DNA from 4 places in the Martinezella lusitana genome. Region 3 is predicted to be linked to each of the others. Evidence: predicted binding sites of a transcription regulator. Region 3 holds the regulator's gene; each other region holds the start of a gene.
What was found. Region 3 encodes PhoB, which activates phosphate uptake and scavenging genes when phosphate is short. Its sites were predicted from a motif close to TGTCATNNANCTGTCAT; they were not measured.

Region 1 (5,398 bases), on a different replicon from region 3:
ACTTCATTTTCTCGGGCGCATCGACGATCAGGTGAAAATACGCGGATATCGCATCGAGCTCGGCGAAATCGAAACCGTCATCGGCGAGCTTGCGGATGTAAAGACGGCCTCGGTCGTCGTCCACCGGCCGGCTGACGGCGAGGACATGCTGGTTGCGCATATCGTGGCATCAGGCAATGCCTTCGACCGTGAGCGCGCACGCGCCGCTTTGGCAACCAAGCTGCCGCCCTATATGGTTCCCGCCGCTTGGCAAAGCCATGTGTCGCTGCCACGGCTGGCCTCCGGCAAGATCGACAGGAAGACGCTTGCCGCTATACCGCTGGCAAACGATCAGGCGACCCAAACCCAGGAGCCGCCGCGCAGCTGGACCGAGGCGCAGCTCCTGAAGGCGGCAACCGAAGTGCTCCACCTCCGCGTGGTCAACTTCGAAGCGGATTTCTTCACCGAGCTCGGCGGCCACTCCATGCTGGCAGCCCGGTTCGTGTCCGAGGTCCGTAAGATCAAGCCGCTCGCGGGCATCGCGCTGCGCGACGTCTATGCCGGCCGCACTCTGCGGGGCATCGCCGCAATCCTGGAAGCAAGCGCCGATCACTCTTCCGAGCCGGATCGCGTCGATTTCACGCCCGTTCCCTGGCGTCGACGCTTTCTCTGCGGCCTGGCTCAGGCTGTTGTGCTACCCTTCATCATCGCGCTTGCCACGCTGCAATGGATCGGCTTGCTGCTGGCATCCATTCTACTTGTTCAGGATGGCTCCCCCTGGTGGGATGAAGCGCTCATTCTCTGCGCGATCTACATCGGCCTGAATCTCGGCGAGAAGCTGATGGTTGTCGGTCTTAAATGGTTGATCATCGGCCGCACCCGCCCCGGCGTTTATCCGTTGTGGGGCGCCTATTATTTCCGCATCTGGCTGATGGAACGCATTGTCCAGCTCACGGCGCCGAAATTCCTCAAGGGTTCGCCGCTGATGCGCTTCTATCTGCGGGCGCTGGGAGCCGATATCGGCCGCGATGCCATGATCGACGATTTCGAAGAGGGTGCAATCGACCTAGTGCGCATCGGGGCCCGGGCGAGCCTCGGCGTCAGGCTCAAGCTTGCCAACGTCGAAGTCATCGGTAATCAGGTGCATGTCGGGACCATCGACATCGGCGAAGGCGTGCAGATCGGAAACGGCTGCGTTATCGGCCACAACGTCAAGATTGGCGACGGCGCGGTCATCGGCGATCTCACCGCAATTGCAGCCGAAACGAATGTCGAGGCCCATACGCGCTGGGACGGCTCGCCAGCTCGTCAGACGTCGATGGTAGAGCCATCGGCGGAGCCCGACCATCCCGAGCTGGGCGCCGTGTCGCGCCTGTTCCAGTTTGTCAGCTATTTCATCGCCTACAATCTGAGCATGGTCATTGGGCTCCTGCCGATCTTCCCGGCCTTCTTCCTGTTCACCGTCGCGCAACAGTGGCTGTCGCCCGGCAGCGACGAACCTCTTTCCTGGTGGATGGTCACTACACTCGCCTGGCCCGCAGCCCTTGTGCTGATCGTCGTGTCGATGGCCGTCGTCGTCGCCCTGCGCTGGGTGCTGCTGCCCCGTGTCGTGCCCGGCCGCTATTCCATCTTCGGCAATCTCTATTTCCGCAAATGGGTCGTTGGCCTGACCACCGAGGCGATGCTCGAAACCCTCAACTCGCTCTACGCCACCGTCTTCATGCGCAACTGGTATCGCCTGATGGGCGCCAAGATCGGCAAGGGCACGGAAATCTCGGCAAGTTTCGCAGGCCGCTACGACCTCATCGAGATGGGCCGCGACAATTTCATCGGCGACGAAACCGTTTTCGGCGACGAGGAGATCCAGAATGGCTGGATGACCCTCAAGCGCCTTAAGACCGGGGACCGTTGCTTCTTCGGCAACTCCTCCGTCATCTCCCAGGGGGCGATAATCGAGGACGATGCGCTGGTGGGCATCAAGACGCGCTTGCCTGATAGCCTGCATGTGAAGGCGGGAGAAACCTGGTGCGGCAGCCCGGCTTTCCAATTGCCAACCCGCCAGAGGTTGGAAGCAGCCGCTGCCAGCACCTATGCACCGCCAATGCGCATGCGCCTCGTGCGCATCGTGTTCGAGGCCATGCACACCTCGCTGCCGACGGCCATCCTCATCGTGATGGCACTGGCAACCGCCAATCTCCTGGCGGACGCGATCAATGACGCAGCTTGGGGCAGGTTATTCTGCATGCTGATGGCAACGGGACTGGCGACCTCCGCCATCCTGTACCTGATGGCTGTCGCGTTCAAATGGACCTTGATCGGCACCTACAAGCCCATGAACAAGCCGATGTGGTCCTGGTGGGCGATGCGCACCGAGGCCGTCGCTGTCTTCTATGGCGGGCTCGCCAGCAAGGCGCTTCTGGACTATCTGCGCGGCACGCCTTTCCTGCCATGGCTGCTACGCCCCTTCGGCACCAAGATCGGTCGCGGCACATGGATCAACACGACCGATATCTGCGAGTTCGATTGCACGGAGATTGGCGACCATGCCGTCCTCAACATGGGCTCCTGCCCCCAGACCCATCTTTACGAAGACCGCATCATGAAAGTGGGCCGGATCAAGATCGGCGCCGGGGTAACGATCGGCTCCGGCAGTACCGTACTGCATGATGCCAGCGTCGGAGATTTCGCTGAAATTGGTCTCCTGACCTTCGTGATGAAGGGCGAGACCATTCCGGCGGGGACATCCTGGGCCGGCACCCCCGCACAGGCGGTTCATGCGACGCAAGACGCAGTACCTGCAAACGAAAGCGAGATCCTGCCCTCCGCCGCAGCGTAAGCGCCCGTCGCGACAACGCCTCTTCGCCGGGTCACCCTGATCGTGGCAGACGCCACCGCGCTATCCTTGTCCACCCGGTTTCGGGTGGGCGGGACGTGCCATTTTGGCCTCGTCCAAAACGGCCGCGGTTTATTTACCTGAGCTTTCCTCTGCTACCAGCGCCTCCAGACCGACCGGATCGTCGGTGGTGATCTGGTCCACCCGGAGCGCGAGAAGTCGCATCACTTTCGGCAGTATTTCGTTTGTTGCCGCGCGAATGGTGTAGGCATCGACCTCCAGGCCATGGGCATGAAACGCCCCGATCAAGTCGAACCCTTCGGCATCGGCGAACAATATCAGCTCGTGTGCGAGATATATCATCCCCGCGCGCGGAGATGCAGCGATGGCGTCAGCAACAAATCCTGCGAAATCCCGGCTTTCACGCAACCGTTCGCTCGCGCCATTGTGGCAGGGATCGTAGCCGATCGGCATATCGGGGACAGCTTCCGACAGTCGCTCGACCGCTTCCGCATCGCCAGCGGAAAGGATGACGGATCGTGCGACCGGAGTGATCGCCTTCGCAAAGGCGGCAATATCACCTCCGCCGATGCTGGAGGATGGCGCCTTCAGGTCCATTTGCAGCACCGCATCCGGCGAATAGCCGGCGTCACGGATGAGAGCCGCCAGGTCTTCAATCAGCAGGATCGGGTGAGCCGTCTGGTTTCCATCACCATCACGAAGACGCAGACGGGCAAAATCGTCGCGCGTGGCTGTGATGAGCGCGCCCTTGCCTGTGGTCGTTGGATGCAGATCCTCGTCATGCAGCACAACGAAACCGTCGCCGCCATAGCGTTGCAGATCGATCTCCATGCTGGCGCCGATCGTCATTCCCTCGATGATTCGTGCTTGCGTGAATGCGATGTCGCCAACGAAGCGCCGTCCGCGATGCCATTTGAGGAGACAGCGATGGCCATCCAATTCAATGTGGAGGCCGCGGCGATCAGGCATTGTGGATCTGCTGTTCGTCATTTCGATCTGGCTCCGCATTCGTTCGACGCGCGAGCCTGCTATCACGAAAATTGTGACAGGACGACGTCGCCTGTGCCGAAAATGCCATAGAGCTGTAACCCGCAATAACAGATGGCACAGACCGGGATTAAGCGGGATTTACCGAGAAGGAACGGGATAAGCCTTTATTTACAGGGTGATCCGAGGACCGAGCGGGATTAGTTGCCCGCAGAGGGCGCGCAAGATCAAATGGCAAAAGCGCGCCCATCGTCAGATCAGCGATGCAGTTATATCGACCGACCAAACCACATTACTCGCCCGGCAATGTGGAGGTCGAGCACTTCGCTCTCTGGTACTTCTTCCGGCGCATGCCGATCGTTGTCAGAAATCAGCACCAAAGAGCCGTTCCGGCGCAAATTGACCCGTTTTACAAGGACATGGCCACCGTAGACGACGATGTAGATGGCGTTGTCACGTACGCTGGTGATCGACGTATCGACGAGAAGGATATCGCCGTCACGAATGGTCGGCTCCATTGAATCGCCCTTGGCGGTCAACACTCTCGCAGAAGTCGGGTTGATATGGCGCGACTTTAGCCAGTCAGATTGAAAGGCAAGAAGCTCAATAGCGTCCTCAGTGATTGTTATAGCGCCGCTTCCGGCTGATGCGTGCACGTCCAAGCGTTGAATAAAGGCAAAATCATCCATTACGCGACCACGAATATCAATAGATCGCCCGTTGACGCTGATTTCCGGTATTTTTCTGTCTTTCGGGCCACGACCTGAGACTAGCCACTCCAGGTTTACATTAGCTGCATCCGCGATCGTCAGGGCAGTATCCGCTGCCGGCATATTGCCTTTTAGATAGCCGCGCAGCGTGCTGTCACTAACGCCAGCCCTTTTCGAAAACGCGTGAACCGATTCGCTGCCAATCGCTTCTAGCAGCCGCTCCCCAAACATAGTTCCCGTCATTTCGCGAACTCTGACCGTGCGTCAGAGTTTGTAGACGCATGAAAGCTCCAGAAAATCGTTATCAATTTCAGCACCTTATCTCTGACTTCACGAAATCCGGCAAACCCCGAACTCTGACCGCGACATTTCGCGGTTTTCGGTTGACTAATTTGCGATATTTCGCGAATATAGTTGCGACACTGTTTCAACACCTACCCCACGCCAACCGACCTTTTGCACAAGGTCAGAAAACAGGGAGTAACCATGACGACCACAAAGAAGTGGGATCGACGGACCATCAAAGAGGAGCTTTTACGGCAGAATAAGACTCTGACCGGGATTGCCCGCGATGCTGGCCTTTACGACAGCGCTTGCCGGGCGGGCATGATCGGTGCCAGCCGCCCCGGCGCAGAGGCGATTGCCAAAGCCCTGGGCGTACCTTTCCGCGAAATGTTCCCCGACAGCTACACGCTTGGCCGTCATGACGATGGTGAAACTAGCAGCAATAACAAACAGCGGTCGAGTCAAAAACGCGACGCTGCAGCTGACAGAGTTCGGGGTGCGGCATGACGGCGATGTCAGTGAAACTCGTTTCCACGGACAATGCCGCGCCGGTCGCGTTCGTCGAGCAAGTGCCCGTTGCCGC
Region 2 (5,398 bases), 960 kb from region 3:
CGCTTGGGTCTTGTGTAAAGGGCTTGAAAGCCTCATATTCTTAGCAGGCATGCTGAAGCTCCGCAGCGGCGCCTGGGACGAAATCGCCCGACACCGTAATCATATCGGAGCTTAAAAGAGGAAAACATGGCTGACTTTCGCAATTACCAAAACCGGACGCCGCAAGCAGGCGCGCAGACCGGTGCGATGATAGATGAGGGCCTTCGAGCTTACATGCTCAAGGTCTACAACCTGATGGCGCTGGGTCTGGCGATCACGGGTCTGGCCGCCTATTTCGCATTCTCGCTCTCCTTCTCCGGCGGCCAGATCACGGCCTTCGGCCAGGCGATCTACCAGAGCCCGCTGAAGTGGGTGGTTATCTTCGCTCCGCTGGCGATGGTGTTCTTCCTGAGCTTCAGGATCAACCGCATGAGCGTGGCCGCCGCGACGACGACCTTCTGGGTCTACGCCGCGCTGGTGGGCCTGTCGCTGTCGTCGATCTTCATCATCTACACCGGCCAGAGCGTCGTGCAGACCTTCTTCGTGACCGCCGCCTCGTTCGGCGCGCTGTCGCTCTACGGCTACACGACCAAGCGTGACCTGTCGGCGATGGGTTCGTTCCTGATGATGGGCCTCTTCGGCCTGATCATCGCATCGATCGTCAACATATTCCTGGCTTCGTCCGCCATGCAGTTCGCTATCTCGGTGATCGGCGTACTGATCTTCGCAGGCCTGACCGCCTACGATACGCAGCGGATCAAGAGCATGTATTATGAAGCCGACGACGCGGCCGTGGCCGGCCGCAAGGCGATCATGGGCGCCCTGTCGCTCTACCTCGACTTCATCAACCTCTTCATGTTCCTGCTGCAGTTCATGGGCAACCGTAAATAATCGCAGTGACGTGAATGAAAGTTCGAAAAGGCGGCTCCGGCCGCCTTTTCTGTTTGCCTTATCTCTGCGCGCGATTTTATATCGGCGTCTCCAAATCGCAGATCAGGCAGTAAAACCAGATGTCCTTCCGCCTTCGCCAGGCCGCCCCGAACGACCTCCCCCAGATTACCGCCATCTATTGCGACGCTGTTCTGAACGGCACGGCAAGCTATGAGATCATCCCGCCGGACGAGGACGAGATGGCAAGCCGCTTCCAGGCGATCCGGAACAAGGGCTATCCCTATATCGTCGCCGAGGACGAGGGCGGCAAGCTTCTCGGCTATGCCTATGCGTCTGCCTTCCGCACACGGCCGGCCTATCGCTGGATGGTCGAGGATTCGATCTACCTTGCCCCGGAAGCACGGGGTCGCGGCCTCGGCAAGCTCCTGCTGGCAAACCTGATAGAAACCTGCGAAGCCCTCGGCTTTCGCCAGATGATCGCCGTCATCGGCGGTGCTGCACCCGCCTCCATCGCCGTTCACCGTGCCGCCGGCTTCGCGGAGACCGGCCTGCTGAAAGGGACGGGCTACAAGCACGGCCGCTGGCTGGATACGATGCTGATGCAGAAGGCGCTCGGCGAAGGGGCTGAAACGGACCCCGATCCCTCGGCCTATCCGGGGACGATGTTCAGCGAGTAAGGCAGCCTCTGCTTTTCCCTCGGAGAAGAGCCAATTGCGATCGGATGCGCTCCGCAACATTTCTCAACATTAAAGCAGCCACCGCAATATTCGATTCGCTATTTTGGCTGCGATAACGTTCCCCTAACCGCCGATTTCCCGACTTGTTCAGAGATTCGTTTTCCCTCGCATTGAGGCAGGGCCGCACGCTGCGGCTCGTGGGCATCGCATTGGCACATATGAATTATAGAAGGAAATAGATATGAAATATCTGCTCATTTCGGCTTTGCTTGCACTGACCTCGACCTCCGCGGTTGCCGCTGATCTCACCGAGGAGCCTGTTGCCGCCGCGGCTCCGGCTTCAGTCTTCACCTGGTCCGGCCCCTATCTCGGTGTCCACGGCGGCGGCGCGATCACCAAGGGCAGCTTCAAGTTCGGCAGTGGCGACCAATCCGAAGACTTCAAGGGCGGCCTTTTCGGCAATTTCTTCGGATACAACTATCAGTTCGACAAGGTCGTCATCGGCATCGACGGCAATATCGACTACAACTGGAACAACAAGGCTGTCGCCAATGCATCCAGCGTCGGCACTGATTGGTCGGGCGCGGTTCGCGGAAGGGTCGGTTATGCTTTCGACAACCTGCTGATCTACGGCGCGGCCGGATGGACCGCCGCTCGCGGCTTCGCCGACGTTCCTGGTTCAGGCGACGGCAAGGTCATCTTCAACGGCTGGACGGCCGGCACCGGCGTCGATTATGCCTTCACCAACAACATCTTCGCTCGCGCGGAATACCGCTACAGTGATTTCGGCAGCAAGGAATTGCAGGGCGTGAAGAGCGACCTCACCGAACAATCGATAAACCTGGGCGTCGGCTTGAAGTTCTAATTTCGGCGCTATCTGTCGCTACACAAAGCCCCGCTCACCGGCGGGGCTTTTCGTTTGTTCCCCAGTCGATGATCACCGGCGATGCCAGACGAGATCACTTCTCCACCAGCTTCAGCTGCTTGTCGAAAATCTTCAGCACCTGGCTCAGCTCATGGCCGCGCTTCAGGATCATGCCATTGGTGTTGACCACGCTAAAGGCACCCTGCTTGACGGCAAGCTTCGGGTTTTTCTCGATGCGGAAGAGCGGCAGTTCGCCGCAGCGCTTGAAGACGGAGAAGACGGCCTTGTCCCCGAGATGGTCGATGGCATAGTCGCGCCACTCGCCCTCGCCGACCATGCGGCCGTAGATCCACAGGATCGCGTCCAGCTCCCTGCGATGGAAGGTTACCGGCAGCGGATCCCTGCTCTGTTTATAGTCCCTGAGATCAACGACGATGGAAGAATTGGTGTCGACGGAACGGCTTTCGCCGTGTCGTAAATCCGGCTGATCAGTCATCAATCCCCCAGGGGCTGGTCATGACAAGAGGATGACAGTTTGCCTCAGCCGCACCAAATTGCAAGACCGGCGGTCACTCACAAATTTTTACGTCGGAGAAAAGCATCTCTGCGGCGCCGTATTTCAGCCAAAACGACGCCCCATTTCCGGAATTATTGGTAATTGTTTGGCGCCGCCGCGCCAAACGGCCCGGCCGGGGGCGCGTCGACCGAACCCCAGCCCCGAATGCGTCCTCGCCGGGCACCTCACCGAAATCTGATCAGCCGTCAGAGCCAATCGTCAGCACCGTCGCGCCGATGATCGCCGCCGGGTCTCCCGACGACGTGGAGGATTGCAGCAGAACCGCCATGCCGCGCCGGCCGTCCTTGTCCAGGACATTGGCGGGCAGCACCACATTCATTTCCTTGCCATCCCACATGCCGACGGTCTCGACGTCCGAAACCGCATGCAGATAGGCAATCTGTTGACCGTTATTTTCGCCACCCTTGGGGGAGACCAGCTGTTCCTTGTCGAAATAGGCAACGACCACATTCGCCTTGCCCTGGCCGGCACCGATCTTGATTTCCAGCTCGTCGCCCTTCATCGCGGCGCTCACCGCGACCGTCAGGCCCTTGCCCTGGTGCTGAAAGCCGTCGAGCTTGACATTGATGCCGTCGAAGTCGGCACCACTCATATGGTCTCGTCCATTGATGATCGCCTGCGGCGTATAGACCCCGCTGCGGCCCATCGTCCGCGCATAGGCATACTGGCGCGCCGTATTGTCCTTGGACGCCATCGTGTCGTTCCAGCCGAGATAGTTCCAGTAGTCGACATGATAGGCAAGCGCCACGACGTCGCCCTGGCGGATCAGCTTGCGAAACGCGGCATCAGCAGGCGGGCAGGACGAACAGCCCTGCGACGTGAAGAGCTCGACGACCCCCTTGATCTTGGCAAGCTCCTGCGCATGCAGCGAACTCGCGAGCGCGATGCCTGCCAGAAGTGAAACCGAAAATCGAAGGCGCATGCCGTGATACCTCTTTCTCAGACGCTGAAGGCCAAAGCCAAGACAGCACCCTGAAATCGCTTGCCGCTTTTCAGGGTATCCGTAAAGCTCTCATCAAGCCTGATAAATCTGAAACAAGAGATAATAGCTAAGCGCGATGACTAAAAGTCACGAAGGGGTGAGAGAAGGCCCTGAGGCCACCACACCGAACACATCAGCGTGAAAAACATGACGCCGCCGGAGAAGTTTCCCCCGGCGGCGTGCAAAGATGGCTTTAACGCCGATCAGGCAGCGAGATCACGCAGAACCGTCTGCAGGATGCCGCCATTGTTGACGTAGACGACCTCATCCAGCGTATCGATACGGCAGATGATCGGGATGTCGCGGACTGTGCCGTCGCCATAGGTGACCTTGGCGATCTTGCGCTCGCGCGGCTTGATATCTTCCAGGCCCTCGATCGAGACGACTTCATCGCCCTTGAGGTCGAGGGTGGCCCAGGTGGTGCCGTCCTCGAAGACGAAGGGGATGACGCCCATGCCGACCAGGTTCGAGCGATGGATGCGCTCGAAGGACTGGGCGACGACGGCGCGCACGCCGAGCAGGTTGGTGCCCTTGGCAGCCCAGTCGCGCGATGAACCGTTGCCATATTCGACACCGGCGAAGATCACGAGCGGAACGCCCTCGGCCTTGTACTGCATGGCCGCATCGTAAATCGACATCTCTTCCTTGGACGGATAGTGGATGGTGTAGCCACCTTCCTTGCCGTTCGGGCCGAGCATGTGGTTGCGGATGCGGATGTTGGCAAAGGTGCCGCGCATCATGACTTCATGATTGCCGCGACGCGTGCCGTACTGGTTGAAGTCGGCAACGCCGACACCATGACCGATGAGGTAAGCACCAGCCGGCGAGGCAGCCTTGATCGAACCGGCCGGGGAAATGTGGTCGGTGGTGATCTTGTCGCCGAAGAGGCCGAGAACGCGGGCACCCTTGATGTCGGAAATGCCGGCGCCGGTCTTGCCCATGCCAACGAAGTAAGGCGGGTTCTGCACATAGGTCGAGTTATCGTCCCAGGCATAGGTCTGGCCCGGAGGAATCTGCACGGCCTGCCAGTTGGCATCGCCCTTGAAGACGTCGGCGTACTTGGATTCGTAAAGTTCGCGGGTGACGTATTTCAGGATGAATTCCTGGATCTCATGCGAGGTCGGCCAGATGTCCTTGAGGAACACCGGCTTGCCGTCCTGGTCTTCGCCGATCGGTTCGCTGGTCAGGTCGAGCTGCACCGTGCCGGCGAGCGCATAGGCGACGACGAGCGGCGGCGAGGCCAGGTAGTTGGCCTGGACGTCAGGCGAGATACGACCTTCGAAGTTGCGGTTACCGGAGAGAACGCCGGAAACGATCAGGCCCTTGTCGTTGATCGTCTTCGAGACCGGCGCCGGCAGCGGGCCGGAATTGCCGATGCAGGTGGTGCAGCCGAAGCCGACCAGATTGAAGCCGAGCTTGTCGAGATC
Region 3 (5,398 bases):
GTTCCACCATGTCCTGCCGCTGGCCATGCCCGGCATCCTGACCGGCACGATCCTCGGGCTGGCGCATGCGCTCGGCGAAACCGCGCCGCTGCTCTTGATCGGCATGGTCGCCTTTGTCGCCAATTATCCGACGTCGCCGCTCGATCCGGCGACGGCCCTGCCGGTGCAGATCTACATGTGGGCGAGCGAAGCCGAACGCGCCTTTGTCGAGCGAACCTCCGGGGCCATTATCGTCCTGCTCTTCTTCCTTGTTGCGATGAACATCGGGGCCATCCTGCTGCGTCGTCGCTTCGAGCGGCGCTGGTAGAGGGAGAAGACGGAATGAACATGATGACGGAAGCCGCAGGCGAGAAGGCATTGGCCAGGAAGATGACGACGATCCCCTACAAGATGATCGGTCACGATGTCTCGGTCTATTATGGTGACAAGCGCGCGCTGTTCGGTGTGGACCTGAACATCCGCGTCAATACGGTCACCGCGCTGATCGGCCCGTCCGGCTGCGGCAAGTCCACCTTCCTGCGCTGCTTGAACCGCATGAATGACACGATCGACACCTGCCGCGTCACCGGCAAGATCACGCTCGACGATCAGGATGTCTATGACAGCGCCATCGACGTCGTGGAGCTGCGCGCCCGCGTCGGCATGGTGTTCCAGAAGCCCAATCCCTTCCCGAAGTCGATCTACGAGAACGTCGCTTATGGCCCGCGCATTCACGGGCTTCACCGCTCCAAGGCCGATCTCGATCATATCGTCGAAACCAGCCTGCAGAAGGCCGGTCTCTGGGGCGAGGTGAAGGATCGGCTGCAGGAAGCCGGAACCAGTCTGTCCGGCGGCCAGCAACAGCGCCTCTGCATCGCTCGTGCCGTCGCCGTCAGCCCGGAAGTCATTCTCATGGACGAGCCGTGCTCGGCGCTCGATCCCATCGCCACGGCCAAGGTCGAGGAACTGATTCACGAGCTGCGGGAAAACTTCACGATCGTCATCGTGACGCATTCCATGCAGCAGGCAGCCCGTGTCTCGCAACGCACCGCAATGTTTCACCTCGGCCATTTGGTCGAGGAGAACGATACCGATAAGATGTTCACTAATCCCGACGATTTCCGCACGCAGGATTACATCATGGGCCGTTTTGGTTGATGATGTCCCGCGCGCGGCTACCATCACAAGTTTCACCCTGAGGATAGAAAAATGGTCTCTACTCACATTCTCTCTGCCTACGACGAAGACCTGAAGTTCCTGACGCGCCGCATTGCCGAAATGGGCGGCCTGGCGGAGCAGATGGTCAGCGACAGCGTCCGCGCGCTGGTGCACGGCGATGTTGCTCTTGCGCAAAAGGTCATCTCCGACGACGTCGTCCTCGACCATGCCGAACGCGAAGTCGGCGACAAGGCAATCGTCACCATTGCTCGCCGGCAGCCGATGGCCGCCGACCTGCGCGAAATCATGGGCTCCATTCGCATCGCCGCCGATCTGGAGCGCGTTGGCGACCTCGGCAAGAACACCGCCAAGCGCGTCATCGCCGTGCAGGGCACCGGCGTTCCGCGCAGCCTGGCGCGGGGTATTGAGCATCTTTCCGAACTGGCGCTCAGCCAGCTCAAGGAAGTACTCGACGTCTACACGACCCGTTCGCCAGACAAGGCCGTGTCGATCCGTGAGCGCGACGAGGAAATCGACGCGATGTACACCTCGCTCTTCCGCGAGATGCTGACCTACATGATGGAAGATCCGCGCAACATCACCACCTGCACGCATCTTCTCTTCTGCGCCAAGAACATCGAGCGCATCGGCGACCATGCCACCAACATCGCCGAGACGATCTATTACATGGCGACCGGCAGCCAGCCCGAGGGCGAGCGCCCGAAAGACGATACCGCCAACACCGTCGGTGCGCTGACGGAATAACGAAGACGCCAAGAAAGGAGACCAGAGACACATGGTTCCGAGAGTTGCTGTTGTAGAAGACGAAGAAGCGCTCAGCGTTCTGCTGCGCTACAATCTGGAGGCCGAAGGCTTCGAGGTCGATACCATTCTGAGAGGAGACGAAGCCGAACTTCGCCTCCAGGAGCGCATCCCCGATCTTCTGATCCTTGACTGGATGCTCCCCGGCGTGTCGGGTATCGAGCTCTGCCGCCGGCTGCGCATGCGGCCGGAAACGGAGCGCCTGCCGATCATCATGCTCACCGCCCGCGGCGAGGAAAGCGAGCGCGTACGCGGCCTTTCCACCGGCGCCGACGATTATGTCGTCAAGCCGTTCTCGACGCCGGAGCTGATGGCTCGCGTCAAGGCGATGCTGCGCCGTGCCCGTCCGGAGGTCCTCTCCACGGTTCTGCGCTGTGGCGATATCGAACTGGACCGCGAGACCCATCGCGTCCACCGCAAGAGCCGCGAAGTGCGGTTGGGGCCGACGGAATTCCGCCTGCTGGAATTCCTGATGGCTTCGCCGAGCCGCGTCTTCTCGCGGTCGCAACTCCTCGACGGTGTCTGGGGACATGACATCTATGTCGACGAACGCACTGTCGACGTCCATGTCGGACGCCTGCGCAAGGCGCTGAACTTCTCCAATATGCAGGATGTCATCCGCACCGTTCGCGGCGCGGGTTATTCCATGGAAGCCTGAGCGGGAAACCGGTCAGCCATCCAACATAGCGGCGGAAACAGAAAACGGGCCTTTCGGCCCGTTTCTTTCATTCAGCTATAAGGCATCTCAGCCGCGCGGTTGAGCCGCAGGCCGGCGCCGTTCATGCACCGGCTGGTAGGCCAGGCGCTGATGGTAGCCGCAATAGGGCGATGCATCCGGGCTATCATTGCCGCAGAAGTGGAAATCATCCTTCAGCGGATCGCCGACCGGCCACTTGCAGGTGCGTTCGGTAAGTTCCGTTAGACCGAGGCGGCGCGAGATCGGAACGACCACATTGGAGGCCGGACGATATTCGATCTCGTTGACCGTATCGATCTCGACTTCTTCCTTGAGCATCGTTGCGCCCTGCTGACGGGTAACCGTGCGGGTTGCAACGCGCGAGGCGTAGTTCGGTGCGCGCGGCGCCGAAGTGTTGCGCTTCTGTGCCCGGGCCGCAGTTGCCGTGCCGCCTGCCTTCGCTCGGCCCGGCAGGCTCAAGCGATGTACCTTGCCGATGACGGCGTTACGGCTGACACCACCGAGCTGTGCCGCGATCTGGCTCGCGCTCAAACCCTCGGACCACAGCTTCTTCAGCTTCTCGACGCGTTCGTCTGTCCAATTCATGCCCTGTCTCCGCTGTCGCGTTTCCGATGGCAGAATCCTTCACCATTGCCTCAGATGGGATCGAGGCACGAAACGCTTAAAAAATTGTGGTGACTAGTTCCGCCGCATGCAGTCTAGTAATTGAGATTTAACCTAGTGTGAGGCTGACTCCGTGACAAGAGTCGCATGATTCCTGGGGAATCGATTTCGGGGTTTTCCCCAACTTGCTTGTGCAAGCGTGGCATTTTTGCAATATTAGCAACTAGAGACATACCTCTCGCCGAGGGGCGCTCTGCTGCGTCCGCGAAATTGCCTGTTTTGTTGACATCGCGGTGCAAAACATCAATAGTACCCACGCCGCCGCAAGGCGGCATTTTTGATTTTTCCGGGCCCGTTTCACTTGAAGGAAACGATTGGCCCTAAAGGTTGTGATCGAGGAGACATGCGCCATGGCTGAAACCGCGCCGCTTTATGACACCTATATGCGCGCCCCGCTGCGGTTTGAGCGAGGAGAGGGTGTATGGCTGTTCACGGAGACCGGCGAGCGCTATCTCGATTTCGCCGCCGGCGTCGCGGTGAATTCGCTTGGCCATGCGCATCCCCATCTGGTTGCGGAGTTGAAGGCGCAGGCCGACAAGGTCTGGCATCTGTCGAACCTCTATGAGGTGCCAGGCCAGGAGAAGCTGTCGAAGCGCCTGACGGAAGCCACCTTCGCCGACAAGGTGTTCTTCACCAATTCCGGTGCCGAGGCGCTGGAATGCGCAATCAAGACGGCGCGGCGTTACCAGTTCTCCAAGGGTCATCCCGAGAAATTCCATATCATCACATTCGAAGGTGCGTTCCATGGCCGCACGATCGCGACGATCGCCGCGGGCGGCCAGGAGAAGTATCTCGAAGGCTTCGGCCCCAAGGCGCCGGGCTTTGACCAGGTGCCCTTCGGCGATCTTGACGCCGTGCGCGCTGTCATCACCGATGCGACGGCCGCCATCCTCATCGAGCCCGTGCAGGGCGAGGGCGGCATTCGCCCGGCGACCAATGAATTCATGCGCGGCCTGCGCCAGCTCTGCGATGAGCATGGCCTGCTTCTGATCCTTGACGAAGTCCAGTGCGGCGTTGGCCGTACCGGCAAGCTCTTTGCCCATGAGTGGGCTGGCATTACGCCTGACATCATGGCCGTGGCCAAGGGCATCGGCGGCGGCTTTCCGCTCGGCGCGTGCCTGGCAACCGCCGAAGCGGCATCGGGTATGAAGGCTGGCACACACGGCTCGACCTATGGCGGCAATCCGCTCGCCATGGCAGTCGGCAATGCCGTGCTCGATATCGTGCTGGCAGACGGCTTCCTCGAACATGTGCGCGACATCACCCTGGTGTTCCGTCAGGGCCTCGCCTCGCTTCAGGATCGTTTCCCCGATATCATTGAGGATATCCGTGGTGAGGGCCTGATGATGGGTATCAAGGCCGCCATTCCGCAGGCGGAGCTGCTGCAGGCGATCCGCGCGGAGCATATGCTGGGCGTGCCGGCTGGCGATAACGTTATCCGTTTGCTGCCGCCACTGGTGGTGACCGCAGAGGAAGCGCGCGAAGGCATTGCCCGCATCGAACGCGCTGCAGAATCCGTGCGCGCTGCTCGCGTCAAAAAGTCGGCTTAAATCCAGCGCCCGTTGATTGGGGCGGATTACTGCGCCGCACGTCCATACGGACGCGCAAAGGACGCAGTAACACTTAGAATGGCGCATAAGCCTTTCCTTAAATCGGTTCCGATTTAAGGGGTTATGCGCGCCCCACGCGGGCGTTGTTGTTTTTTAGAGTACAGGTAGGACCATGGCTTCTCCGAAACACTTTCTCGATCTCTCGGCCGTTGCGGCTGCCGATCTACGCAGCATCATCGATGATGCCATCGTGCGAAAGCGGGCGCTGAAGGCCGGTACGGCCGACAAGCCGCTTGCCGGCAAGATGCTGGCAATGATCTTCGAGAAGCCCTCCACCCGAACCCGCGTCTCCTTTGACGTCGGCATGCGCCAGCTCGGTGGCGAGACGCTGTTCCTGTCGGGCACCGAGATGCAGCTCGGCCGCGCCGAGACGATCGGTGATACGGCGAAAGTACTGTCGCGCTATGTCGATGCGATCATGATCCGCACGACCGAGCACTCGCGCTTGCTGGAGCTTGCCGAACACGCG
Region 4 (5,398 bases), 1.3 Mb from region 3:
TGCCACCTGACTGCTCGTAGGAATAGCGGATCAGAGCCGCAATGTTGGCGACGCCATCGCTGTCGAAGCTTTTGACGCTCGGGGCGTAGTAGGTGCCGCCATTGTTGTAGGCGAGGTTCTTCAGCCGATTGAAATTGCCGCCGAAGGTATAGTCGTTCGACCCCAGCCGGCGATCGCCGCCGCGGCCATGGATGAAGATCACCGTGAAAGCCTGTCCCGATTCCCGGCCGATACGCGTGACATCGAGCTTGCGATCGCCAAGCGGCAGGGTCTCGTCTTCTTGCGCCTTCCAGCGCACGCCGGTGGCGATGTAGGCCGGCTTGACCCGCTTTTCCGGGATCTGGTCGCGGCTGTTGATGTCGCGCATCTCCTGATAGTCGATCGTCTGGAACGCGCCATTGTCATGGCTCTCGATGACTGTCTGGCTGGAAAACAAATCATCCTTGAAGGGTTTTAGCGCTTCGGCGGACGCACCAGCCGCGACGGTGAGCGGCAAAAAGGCCGCAATTGCGGCTAATACCGGCAAATGAGCTGTGGACATTCGCATGTGGACACTTCCCTCGATAGGCTCACGGGCTTGCCATTCGCCGCCCGGCAACGCAAATCTTTTTTCGAATTTGTCCCATCACTGGGGCGCCATCGCGTTAGAACGTCATTTCTGGCAGAATCATGGTGATTCGCGGCATTGACGGCAAACGTGATGATTCTGGGGTGTGACCCCTTCAAGGATAAATCTGAACAGCCCCATGGATAACAGCAACGATCTCTTCTCCGGACTGCCCGCTTCTCCGAAGCCGGAAACGGTGGAAAAGCCGGCCGTAAAGGTTGAAAGCCCTGCAGCCGCCCCTGTCCCTACCCCGCGCGCAACTCCGACAACGTCGTCCGTCGAGGAGTACGGCGCGAGTTCGATCCGCGTTCTCGAAGGGCTCGAGCCAGTGCGCATGCGCCCCGGCATGTATATCGGCGGCACCGACGAGAAGGCGCTGCATCACCTCTTCGCCGAAGTCATCGACAACTCCATGGACGAGGCCGTCGCTGGCCATGCCGATTTCATCGAGGTGCATCTCGATCAGCGCGGCTACCTGACCGTCACCGACAACGGTCGCGGCATTCCGGTCGAAAACCATCCGCAGGTGCCGGGCAAGTCGACGCTTGAGGTCATCATGACCAAGCTGCATGCCGGCGGTAAGTTCGACGGCAAGGCCTACGAGACCTCTGGCGGTCTGCATGGCGTCGGCGTCTCCGTCGTCAATGCGCTCTCCGACGATCTCGAAGTCGAGGTGGCGCGCAACCGCAAGCTCTATCGTCAGCGTTTTTCGCGCGGTGTGCCGCAAGGTGGGCTTGAGGAACTGGGCGATGTCCATAATCGTCGCGGCACCCGTGTCCGCTTTCATCCCGATCCGCAGATTTTCGGCGATCACGCCAAGTTCGAGCCGGCCCGCGTCTTCCGTATGGCCCGCTCCAAGGCCTATCTTTTCGGCGGCGTCGAGATCCGCTGGAGCTGCGATCCGGAACTGGCACCGGCAGGCTCGGATGTTCCCGAAAAGGCTGTCTTCCATTTCCCCGGCGGCCTGAAAGATTATCTCAAGGCGACGATGGGCAATGAGTTCACCGTCACCCGCGAAATATTCTCCGGCAAGTCGGAGAAGGGAACCGGCCACGGCTCGATCGAATGGGCGATCACCTGGTATGGCGGCGACCCGCAGGTCCATTCCTATTGCAACACCATTCCCACTCCCGAAGGCGGCACGCACGAGGCCGGCTTGCGCATCGCGCTGACCAAGGGGCTGAAGAACTACGCCGAGCTGACGCAGAACAAGCGCGCCGCCGGCATTAGCACCGACGACGTGATGATCTCTGGCGTCGGAATGCTCTCCATCTTCATCCGTGAGCCGGAATTTGTCGGCCAGACCAAGGACAGGCTGGCGACCGTCGAGGCGCAGCGTATCGTCGAAAACGCGTTGCGTGATCCTTTCGATCACTATCTCACCGATAATCCGACCGAGGCAGAAAAGCTGCTGGAATGGGTGATCGAGCGCTCCGAGGAGCGCCTGCGCCGCCGCAAGGAAAAGGAAGTCAATCGCAAGTCGGCTGTGCGCAAGCTGCGCCTGCCGGGCAAGCTCGCCGATTGTTCGCAGAACACCGCCGAAGGCGCCGAACTCTTCCTGGTGGAAGGTGATTCGGCTGGCGGCTCCGCCAAGCAGGCACGCAACCGCATGAACCAGGCGATCCTGCCGCTGCGCGGCAAGATCCTCAATGTCGCCAGCGCCGGCCGCGAAAAGCTCTCCGCCAACCAGCAGATCTCCGATCTGGTCCAGGCGCTCGGTTGCGGCACACGTTCGAAATACCGCGAGGAAGATCTCCGCTATCAACGCATCGTCGTCATGACCGATGCCGACGTCGACGGCGCTCATATCGCTTCGCTGCTGATTACCTTCTTCTATCAGGAAATGACCGAACTGATCCGTGGCGGACACCTCTTCCTGGCCGTGCCGCCGCTCTACAAGATCACGCAGGGATCGAAATCCATCTATGCCCGCGACGACGCCCATAGGCTGGAGCTGATGGAGAGCGATTTCAAGGGTAAGGGCAAGGTCGAAATCAGCCGATTCAAAGGCTTGGGCGAAATGCTTCCAGCGCAGCTTAAGGAAACCACGATGGACCCGTCGAAACGCACGCTGTTGCGTGTCGTGATCGACGAGGTGGATTTCGAAGGCACGCGTGACGCCGTCGATAACCTCATGGGCACCAAGCCCGAGGCCCGCTTCCGCTTCATCCAGGAACGTGCGGCATTTGCGGAAAATCTGGATATCTGACAGCCGCGCTTCGGCGGCTGTGGCAAAATCGATTTGCCGATATTTTTAGGGGATGGAGCGCGATCCGTAACGAAAGCGTCATGAGCGGATGCATAGATGCGGCGCAAACCCGCCAGCTCATGATCCGGATGTAATGATATCGCCATGATGAAGCCCTTCCTGACGACCGCCGCTCTTGCCTTTCTTCTTTGCACCACAGCCCGCGCCGCCGATGTCGGTGCGGTTGTCGATGTGCCCTGCCCCTTCGGCGACTGCAAGGCCGGCATCAGCCTTTCCTATCTCGGCGAATACGACATTCCGACGGGTTTCATGGAAAACGGTGTTGAGGTCGGTGGTCTCTCGGGCATCGATTTCGACCCTTCGACCGGCCACTATATCTCGATCAGCGACGACCGTTCCGAAAGGGCGCCGGCTCGCTTCTACCATCTCGATATCGATGTCGGCGCTGACAGCCTCAAGGGCGTGACGGTGCTTGATCATGTCACGCTGACGGACAAGAACGGCCAGCCTTTCGCGTTCCGTACGGTTGATTCCGAGTCGATCCGTATCGGCAAGGATGGCATCTACTGGAGCAGTGAAGGCGACGGCAAGGCGCTGTTGCCGCCTTTCGTGCGTGTCGCCAATCGCGATGGCAGCTTCGTGCGTGAATTGCCGTTGCCGGAAGGTTTTGCGCCGACCGCCGATAAAAGCACCGGTATCCGCGACAATCTCGCCTTCGAGGGCCTGACGTTCCTCGCCGGCGGCGACCTTCTCGTCGGCACGGAGTCCGCGCTTTATCAGGACGGGCCGATGACGACGCTGACCAATGGCGCGCTTGCCCGCATCATCCGCTACGACGCGGTCACGGGCGAACAGAAAGCGCAATATGTCTATCCGGTCTCGCCGATCCCGCAGGCGTCGACCAAGCCCGGCGGCTGGAACGATTTCGGCATGTCGGAAATCCTGGCGCTGGACGACCGGCATGGGCTGTCGGTTGAGCGCGGCTATGCGCAGGATATCGGCAACTCGGTGGTCATCAACATGTTCGATCTCGATGGCGCAACCGATGTTTCCGCTATTCCGTCGCTCGCCAAGACCGATCAGCGCATCGTGCCGGTGCGCAAGACCCAGGTGATGGATTTGCGCGCGCTTGGCCTTGCGCCCGACAATATCGAGGGTGTTTCCTTCGGTAAGGCGAAGGATGGCACGGATGTGCTGATCTTCGTTGCCGATAACAATTTCAATCCGACGCAGAAGACCCAGTTCTTTGCCTTCAAGGTTCTTCGTCGGCCATCCTGAGCACGTCGCTTCTTGCCCGCATTGGTAGTCGTCGTGCCGTCACGACAACGGATTATATAGGCTTTCAGGTTGTGGCCCTTGAATCGGCCCAGATCATAGCTCATAACCGGTTGATCGAATGAAAAAGGTAAAGCAAGTCCGGTGGGTGTATTCGAACGTCAAAAGCCGAGGGAACCACGGTGGCTGGGGCCTACCGCACCTTCACGCATGGCCCTCATTCCGTCCATTTCGGCGGCACGCTGGCTGCTAATCCTGATTGCCGCGGCGGGAATTTATTTCTTCTATGGTTTTCTGATACCTGTGCTGGCAGCGGCCGTGATCGGTTTCGCGACCTGGCCGCTCTATAGCGAGGTGTTACGCCGCACGGGCGGCAACACGACACTTGCAGCAACCATTGCCATCGCCTTCATCGTCACCTTCCTGGTGCTGCCGATCGTGCTTTCGGCCGTCTATATGGTCGGTGAAGTGCGCGAATGGTTTGCCTGGGCCGTGCATGTAAACCGAGATGGCGCTCCACCGCCGCAGTGGATTCTGGCGCTGCCGATGGTCGGATCCTGGCTTGGCGATCAGTGGACGCAATATGTCGGCAGCCCTGGTTCCATCGGTGAATTGGCCCAGATCGTCAGTGGCGCGCATATCGGGAATATCTACCGCGCAGTGCTTGCCGCCGGCGGTGGCGCGTTTCATGTCATCCTGACTTTGCTTTTCATGCTGATCGCCCTGTTTTTCATCTATCGCGACGGCTCGAGGTTTGTCGGCCAAGTCGATCTTCTGGGCGAACGTATCCTGCCGAACCGGTGGGAGCGGATCTCCCGCGTAATACCGGCGACGATCAGCTCCACGGTCATGGGTATGACGCTGATCGCCATCGGTGAGGGTATCGTGCTTGGCGTCGCCTATTGGATTGCCGGGGCACCCTCGGCCATCACGCTCGGTGTTCTCACAGGCGTCATGGCGCTCATACCGGGCGGCGCGCCGCTCTCCATGTCGCTCGTCTCGATCTATCTGATCGCCAGCGGTTCGCTATGGGCCGGTGTGGCGCTGTTCGTCTGGGGCACGGTCGAACTCTTCATCGTCGACAAGACATTGCGGCCGAAGCTCGTTGGCGGACCGATCAAGCTACCCTTCCTGCCGACCTTTTTCGGCCTTGTCGGCGGCGTCAAGACCATGGGCTTTCTCGGCCTGTTCATCGGCCCGGTGCTGATGGCCATCATCGTCGCGATCTGGCGGGAATGGATTCGCGAGGCGGAGTTGAGCGAGGAACAACATGCCCAGGAGCCGGAACTGCAGCTGCGCATCAGGGA

Region 1: HB780_RS06165 (glycerophosphodiester phosphodiesterase) is a predicted target of PhoB. The motif match lies at 3,906-3,922, and genes of this name have one in related genera.
Region 2: HB780_RS23960 (DUF2794 domain-containing protein) is a predicted target of PhoB. The motif match lies at 2,929-2,945, and genes of this name have one in related genera.
Region 4: HB780_RS15920 (esterase-like activity of phytase family protein) is a predicted target of PhoB. The motif match lies at 2,882-2,898, and genes of this name have one in related genera.

Annotation. Positions count from the first base shown of each region.
Region 1 covers NZ_CP050307.1:660,879-666,276, reverse strand. The annotation lists gene HB780_RS06170 (Pls/PosA family non-ribosomal peptide synthetase) at 1-2,815, shown strand, start outside; gene HB780_RS06165 (glycerophosphodiester phosphodiesterase) at 2,945-3,802, opposite strand; gene HB780_RS06160 (LexA family transcriptional regulator) at 4,090-4,773, opposite strand; gene HB780_RS06155 (helix-turn-helix domain-containing protein) at 5,017-5,322, shown strand; gene HB780_RS06150 (ParB/RepB/Spo0J family partition protein) at 5,319-5,398, shown strand, end outside.
Region 2 covers NZ_CP050308.1:2,100,614-2,106,011, forward strand. The annotation lists gene HB780_RS23945 (Bax inhibitor-1/YccA family protein) at 127-870, shown strand; gene HB780_RS23950 (GNAT family N-acetyltransferase) at 990-1,547, shown strand; gene HB780_RS23955 (outer membrane protein) at 1,789-2,412, shown strand; gene HB780_RS23960 (DUF2794 domain-containing protein) at 2,507-2,908, opposite strand; gene HB780_RS23965 (DUF1223 domain-containing protein) at 3,168-3,911, opposite strand; gene acnA (aconitate hydratase AcnA) at 4,175-5,398, opposite strand, start outside.
Region 3 covers NZ_CP050308.1:3,055,914-3,061,311, forward strand. The annotation lists gene pstA (phosphate ABC transporter permease PstA) at 1-307, shown strand, start outside; gene pstB (phosphate ABC transporter ATP-binding protein PstB) at 322-1,137, shown strand; gene phoU (phosphate signaling complex protein PhoU) at 1,189-1,902, shown strand; gene phoB (phosphate regulon transcriptional regulator PhoB) at 1,934-2,617, shown strand; gene HB780_RS28480 (GcrA family cell cycle regulator) at 2,705-3,241, opposite strand; gene HB780_RS28485 (aspartate aminotransferase family protein) at 3,670-4,869, shown strand; gene argF (ornithine carbamoyltransferase) at 5,042-5,398, shown strand, end outside.
Region 4 covers NZ_CP050308.1:432,566-437,963, forward strand. The annotation lists gene HB780_RS15910 (dienelactone hydrolase family protein) at 1-547, opposite strand, end outside; gene parE (DNA topoisomerase IV subunit B) at 747-2,816, shown strand; gene HB780_RS15920 (esterase-like activity of phytase family protein) at 2,961-4,094, shown strand; gene HB780_RS15925 (AI-2E family transporter) at 4,236-5,398, shown strand, end outside.